DNA from 2 places in the Sinomonas sp. T428B genome. Region 1 is predicted to be linked to the other one. Evidence: riboswitches for the same ligand, from Rfam matches in the RefSeq annotation. Region 1 holds a riboswitch; the other holds the start of a gene.
What was found. Region 1 has a riboswitch for cyclic di-AMP ahead of ACUYMY_RS04025 (C40 family peptidase). Riboswitches for the same ligand answer to the same signal wherever they lie in the genome.
Positions count from the first base shown of each region.

Region 2: linked by a shared signal. The riboswitch ahead of ACUYMY_RS03365 (aggregation-promoting factor C-terminal-like domain-containing protein) and the one ahead of ACUYMY_RS04025 (C40 family peptidase) in region 1 are both predicted to bind cyclic di-AMP.

Region 1 is NZ_JBRAZR010000001.1:852,758-856,149, forward strand. Features, by position in the region: gene ACUYMY_RS04020 (M23 family metallopeptidase) at 1-721, shown strand, start outside; cyclic di-AMP (ydaO/yuaA leader) riboswitch at 949-1,101, shown strand; gene ACUYMY_RS04025 (C40 family peptidase) at 1,184-1,816, shown strand; gene ACUYMY_RS04030 (NlpC/P60 family protein) at 1,915-2,664, shown strand; gene ACUYMY_RS04035 (HNH endonuclease) at 2,942-3,392, shown strand, end outside.
Region 2 is NZ_JBRAZR010000001.1:704,688-708,079, forward strand. Features, by position in the region: gene ACUYMY_RS03355 (sensor histidine kinase) at 1-520, opposite strand, end outside; gene ACUYMY_RS03360 (response regulator transcription factor) at 529-1,269, opposite strand; gene ACUYMY_RS03365 (aggregation-promoting factor C-terminal-like domain-containing protein) at 1,368-2,177, opposite strand; cyclic di-AMP (ydaO/yuaA leader) riboswitch at 2,187-2,368, opposite strand; gene ACUYMY_RS03370 (winged helix-turn-helix domain-containing protein) at 2,979-3,392, shown strand, end outside.

The DNA of each region.
Region 1 (3,392 bases):
GCGCGACGCCGCACGCCGCGGCCGCCGCGCCGCCGCCCGCCCCGGACCCGTCCGCCAGCTCGCGGAGATCGCCGGTGTCGGCCAGAAGGCCGGCGTCGCTCTCGCCGCCACCGGACTGGTCCTGACCGTCACTCTCCCGACCGCCGGCACCGACGCCGCGGCGCCCACCGCCGCCGTCGACACCGCCCAGCAGCCGCAGGTCACGGCCTCCGGCGAGGCGGTCGTGGCCTTCAGCCGCACGTCCGTTGGCAGCCACGTGGACCCGGACGGCCGCCTCAAGCAGCTCTTGAGCGCCCAGTCCGCGGGCAGTGTGACCGCCGCGCAGGCGAAGAACACGCTCGGCGCTCCCCTCGACTCGATGGTCCCGTCCTCGCCGTTCGGCTACCGCGTGAGCCCCCTGAGCGGCTGGGCCGGCGAGTTCCACCGCGGCCAGGACTTCGCCGCCCAGTGCGGCACCGCGGTCAAGGCTGCCGCGAGCGGCACCGTGACCTTCGCCGGATGGCACCCCTATGGCGGCGGCAACCGCGTCGTCATCGACCACGGCAATGGTCTCGAGACGACGTACAACCACCTCTCGTCCTCGTCCGTCTCGGTGGGCCAGAAGGTCGAGCGCGGGGCGCTCATCGCCCTCAGCGGCACGACCGGCGCCTCGACCGGGTGCCACCTCCACTTCGAGGTCATGGTCAACGGCGAAGTCGTCGATCCCAACGGCTGGCTCTGACGCGCGCACCAACCCGTCTTCCCTGTACCCGACGAGCCCCCGGCCTACGCGGTCTGGGGCTCGTTGCGTGGGGGCCCGGAAAATCGTCGTGTCCGTTTTGTGACCCTCGGTAACCGGGCCGTGATCCGAATGTGACTTTTTGGGGGACGTCAGGTAGGGTCGTTCTTGTTCCGGCTCCTACCAAGTCGGAACATCCGGGGAGCATGCCTAGCTCTGCCACTCCTCGGAATCCGTTCGCACACTCGTCTGGCAGAGGCGGGGGAACCACTTTCGGTCCTCTTCGGAGGGCCTTGGGGTCAAGCAGCCCGGCGCGAGCCGGGAGGCCGGATACTTCCAATCCGAACCCGACAGCTCACCTCGCAGGCACTGGGAGAGGCTATTTCTGTGTCGTCACGCACCATGACTGCGCGTCATCGCGCCGTTCCGGTTCGCACCAGCCCGCTCGAGGCTGTCGCGCACGCCATGTCCGACAATGCAGGCACCATCGGCCGTCAGGCTGCCGTCATCGCGGCTGCCTCCGGCCTGATCATCTCGGCCGGGCTCCCCGCCCAGGCCGCGGAAGCCCAACGCGAGGCTTCCGCCCTCTCCGACGTGGCCAGCACCGCTGCGCCGACCGTCGTTGCGCCCGAGCAGGCGCAGGTCGACTTCGAGCGCCCCGCCGTCGCCTCGGTGGCCGCGCCCGTCGTCGAGCGTGTCCAGACCCAGTCCACGAGCACGAAGACCCTGAGCACGAAGGTTGCCAGCCTTCTCGACGGCTCGAGCGTCGCCGGCTCCTCCCTCGCCGCGATCGCCTACACCGGCATCGGCAGCCCCTACGTCTGGGGCGGCACCACGCCGTCCGGCTGGGACTGCTCCGGCTTCACCCAGTGGGTCTACGCCCAGGCTGGCATCAGCATCCCCCGCGTCCAGGCATGGACCATCATGAAGCCCACGGCCACCCCGGCCCCCGGCGACCTGGTGGTCCAGAACGGCGGCGCGCACGTCGGCATCTACGTCGGCAACGGGATGATGATCAGCGCCCTCAACCCCTCGCAGGGCACCCTGCTCCACGCCGTCAACGCGACCGGCTCCTCGGTGTTCTACACCCTCAACTGAGACCAACCCACCGGGCGGTGCGGTGTCCCCCTCATGACCGCAGCGCCTGCCACGGGCCGTTCCCCCCTGCGGCCCGAGGACACGAAAGAGAGAACCCCATGACCACACGTGCAGGCATCGCCCGCCACCGCGCCGAGGCCACGTCCTCGCTCGCTGTCATCGCCAAGGCCGTCTCCGAGAACGCCGGCGGCGTGGGCCGCCAGGCGGCTGTCATCGCAGCCGCGGGCGGCCTCGTCCTGACCAGCGGCGTCGCCGCCAACGCCGCTGAGGCCGCAGCCCAGCGCGAGGCCTCCGCCCCGGTCGCCCTCGAGGCGGTCACCGCCGTCCAGGCTCCGGTCTCCGCCGAGACCACGGCCGACGTGACCTTCGAGCGCCCGGCCGTCGAGTCCGTCGCCGCCCCGGTCGTCGAGGCCCCGGCTCCGGCGCCCGCCCCCGCCGTCGAGGCAGCGCCGAAGGTCCAGGCCTCCGCGACCCTCCAGGTCGCCTCGACCGCCCCCGCGGCCCCCAAGGCCTCGAGCGGTATGGGCGCCGCGATCGCCGCCGCCGCGTACGCGCAGCTCGGCGTCGCTCAGGACTGCACGATGCTCGCGACCAACTCGCTCGCCGCCGTCGGCATCCACTACCACGGCTGGCCGGCCGGATACCTCTCGCTCGGCCGCACCGTGAGCGCCGCCGAGGCCCAGCCGGGCGACCTCGCCTACTACGCCGACGGCGGCATGGGCATGGCCCACATCGCCGTCTACGTCGGCAACGGCCAGGCCGTGCACGGCGGCTGGAACGGCGGCACCACGGCGCTGTTCTCCGTCAACGTGGGCTCCGGCCCCGTCTTCATCCGCGTCGGCGGCTGATACAACGCAGACGTGCCCGGGGGCAGCGAACGGCCCCGGATAGCACTGCACAGGACGCCCCCTCCGCCTGGCGGAGGGGGCGTCCTGTGCGTTCCGGGGGCGCAGCGCCGCAGGTGTCCGGCACGTGAATGTTCGCCGACACCTTGGCGCTCCCGGGCCCCGTGTTCGATGGGCGGTTGACGGGTTCAGTAGGCTGGAAGAGTCGATCCAGCCCGGCTACGCACAGGGCAGCCGGCCCTGTGCCCCTGACCGGGTGCGGCCGTTAAGAGGAACGCGCATGCGCACACTCGTTCTGAATGCAGGCTATGAACCGCTCGCGGTGGTCACCTTCCGCCGGGCGCTTGTGCTCGTGCTCGCCGGCAAGGCGAGCATTGTCGCGGAAGACGACGATCCAGTTGTCGGACCGCGCGAGGTGCTGAGCCGCCCGTCAGTGATCCTGCTGAACCGCTACATCAGGCCCCGTCGAACCTACGCCACCGCCGTCACGAGACGGGGGGTGCTCCGTCGCGACGGGCACACATGCGCGTACTGCGGCAAGGCGGCCCACACGGTGGACCACGTCCTGCCCCGCTCACGCGGGGGAGCGGACTCGTGGGAGAACCTCGTGGCCTGCTGCCTCCGCTGCAACAACGTCAAGGGCGACCACACCCCGTCCGAGATGGGCTGGAAGCTGCGCTTCACGCCCGGGCCGCCGGCCGGGACGTTCTGGCAGATCAAGGAGCTCGAGA
Region 2 (3,392 bases), 150 kb from region 1:
GCAGGCCCGTGACGACGACGTCGCCGTACGCGGTCTCGACCGCGATGAGGCGGTAGTCGCCGGCGCTCAGCGAGCGGTCCACGGCCGCGAGGCGGTCGCCGCTCGAGGCGTCCTCTCCCGCGACCGGAAGCGCAGCGAGGACGGCGATGTCCGACGGCCGGAGTGGCACGCGTGTGCCGTCCGCGCTGATGAGGCCGCTGACTTCGACGCGCCCGCCACTGAGCCGCGCGTTGAGGGTTCCGGCGCCCTGGCCCCTGGCCTCGAGCGGGTCCGGGCGCTTGCCCACTTGACCGGGTGGTGTGCGGAACTCGGCTGCACGGCGGCTGGCGTGGGCGAGGTCCGCGTCGAGCTGGCGGGTGAGCTGGCGGTCCATGAAGGTGTACAGGAGGGCCCCGACGACCGCGCACACCCCCACGAGCAGGAGCATGGTCGCGAGCAGGAGTTTGGTGCGCAGGTGCCACGTGTCGGGGTGCCGCCACGAGCGGCCGGTGCGGCGCTCTGCGGCCGAGAGCGTGCCCATGCGCGCGCTCACCCCTCCGCGGGCTTGATGACGTAGCCGGCGCCGCGGACCGTGTGGATCATGGGCGCGCGGTCGACGTCGATCTTCTTGCGCAGGTAGGAGATGTAGAGCTCGACGATGTTGGCCTGCCCGCCGAAGTCGTACTGCCAGACGCGGTCGAGGATCTGGGCCTTGCTGACCACGCGGCGCGGGTTCTCCATGAGGTAGCGCAGGAGCTCGAACTGGGTCGCCGTGAGCTGGATGTCCTCGCCGCCACGCGTGACCTCACGCGTGTCCGTGTTGAGGACGAGGTCGCCCACGACGAGATCGGCGTCGTCCTGGGCCGCGGCGCCCGAGCGCTGGACGAGGCGGTGCAGCCGGAGCATGACCTCTTCCATGCTGAACGGCTTCGTCACGTAGTCGTCGCCGCCCGCGGCGAGGCCCGTGATGCGGTCCTCGACGGCATCCTTCGCGGTGAGGAACAGCGCGGGGACCTCGGGCAGGAACTGGCGGATGCGCGTGAGGACCTCGACGCCGTCGAATCCCGGCATCATGACGTCCAGCACGAGCACGTCGGGCCGGAACTCGCGGGCGGCCGTGACGGCCGAGGGGCCGTCGCCCGCCACCTGGACGCTCCACCCCGCCATGCGCAGGCCCATGCTCATGAGTTCGGCAAGGCTCGGCTCGTCGTCGACCACGAGGGCGCGGATCGGCGTGCCGTCCGGGTGGCTCAGCGCGGGCAGGTTGTTCGCGGAGTAGGGCCTTGCCATGGATCCAGCCTCCCGTGCAGTCGTAGTCCGAGCCTGAGCCGCAGCTGTGAATGAGCTGTGGACGCAAGCCTAGTGCTGCACGGGAGGCTGGGGTCGGCTCAGTACCAGTTGTTGGCGTAGTGGAAATTCAGGGCGTTCGACGGCGAGCCGTACCGCTCCTTGATGTAGTTCAGGCCCCAGTCGATCTGCGTGCGGAAGTTGGTCTGCCAGTCCGCGCCGACCGAGCTCATCTTGCTGGCGGGCAGGGACTGCACGATGCCGTAGGCACCGGACGTGGGATTCGTGGCGGTGGTGCGCCACCCAGACTCCTTGGTCCACAGGATCTCGAGCGCGCTCATCTGGTTCTGGCCCCAGCCGTAGGCGGCGAGCCGGGAGGCGGCGTAGGCCTTGGCGGCGGCCGGATCGTCGACGGGCCGCGCGGCCGCGACGGCCGCTTCGGCCTGTCGCGCCTCTTCGGCCTTGCGCGCCTGCTCGGCAGCGCGGGCCGCCTCGGCCTTGCTGGCCTCCGCTGCCTTGGCCTCAGCGGCTTGGAGCTCAGCCTGCGCAGCAGCGGCAGCTGCCGCCTCAGCACGGACCTCCTCGGCCTTCACGCGGGCCTGGGCGTCGGCTGCGATGGCTGTGTTCTCGATGCCGGTGGCGGCCGGGACCGCCTCGACATGGGAGGCTGCGGCGAAGTCGCTGCCGGCGGTCGTCGCGACCGCTCCGCCCCCGGCTAGGGCGATGAGGCCCAGGGAGAGGGCGACGGCGGCGCTGCGGTGGCCGAGCCGCTCGACGGGGCTGCCCGGGGTGGCGCCAGTGGACGCCGCAATGCGGGCCAGGGCAGATGTGCTGTGGGGGCTGTGCGTGGTGTGCGTTGCGCGGCGGCGGCCCTGAGGGCGCGCGGCAGCGCGGAAGGGGGACTTGCTCAAGCGTGTGGGCCTCTCGTTGGCGCCTGCGAAGTTAGCTGTCGGGTTCGGATGAGAGTCATCCGGCCCAGCCGAGGGCATGGGCTTCACCCCGAGGCCGCGCCTGATCCCTGGGGGGGCGGGGGCGCGCGGCCGGACGTGGGTCCTCCGTCTCTGCCTGATACGTCCTCTCAGGCTGTCGGCAGAGCTCGGCGGACAGGGCCTGGGGGTTGCCCGCGGTGGCGCGGGCACCGTTCCACGGTAACGGAACGATCACGGAAAGTCACATTTGGATAACAGCGGTTTGCGCTTGATACATCAAGTTCCGAGGCCAAGTCCAGCCAACAAGCGTTGAACCGCTCACGCGTCCAGCCCTGTCCGCATTATGAGATCCCGCATTTGACGCGCCTCGTCGGGGGCTGGGTGCGACGCTGTCGAATAATCTTCGACGCAGAGCGAGAAAAGAGCGCTAGCGGCGAAAAAAGGAAAGCGCAAGGCTATTCTGCCGAATGGTGACAATCATCACATCGCAACTCTGCGTCTCAGAATGTGAGACAAATCGAGCATTGTTACTTGCTTGTAGGCATTGTTACGGGACACACTCGTGATTGTGAACATGGACTCAGCAGCACCTGTCGCCGCCGACCGCCCAGCGAGCTCACCTGCCGCGCGGGCAATGTGCTGCTGTCGAATGTCGAGCTGACTGCACCACCCCCGCACGTCGCACGTCCACAGCCCAGCGTCGGGCATCCTCCGCCACGCGGGCGTCAACGCTCCGCATTCGAAGCCGCGACCGCGGCTAGTCACCAACGAGGTCAGCACACTATGTCTGTTGCATCCGGCTACGTCCACATCTCCGTCCGCAACGCCCAGAAGGCCCAGCAGGGAACCCAGCGCCAGCCGTTCGGCACCCGCGCTCCGGGGCAGGCCGATCCGTACGCCCCCGGTTACGGCGCCGCGCACCCCGTTCGCCCCCAGCAGCAGCCGCTGCGGCCTGTCGCCGAGGACTATGCGCCGCTCACCGCTCCGACGCCGGTCATCGCGCCCTCGGCCGAGCCCGTCCGCGCCGTCGCCGCGGACAATGTCGCGCACGGCTTCGTCCTCTATGTCGGCCTCTCCGAGCAGGAGGCCGCTGCGGCCGGCACCTCGATCGCCCGCATCGCCCAGGAGATCAGGGCCTATGCCCAGAACCTCGTCGAAGGCGTCGAGAGCTACGCTGCGGTCGCGGTCGCCCCGGCG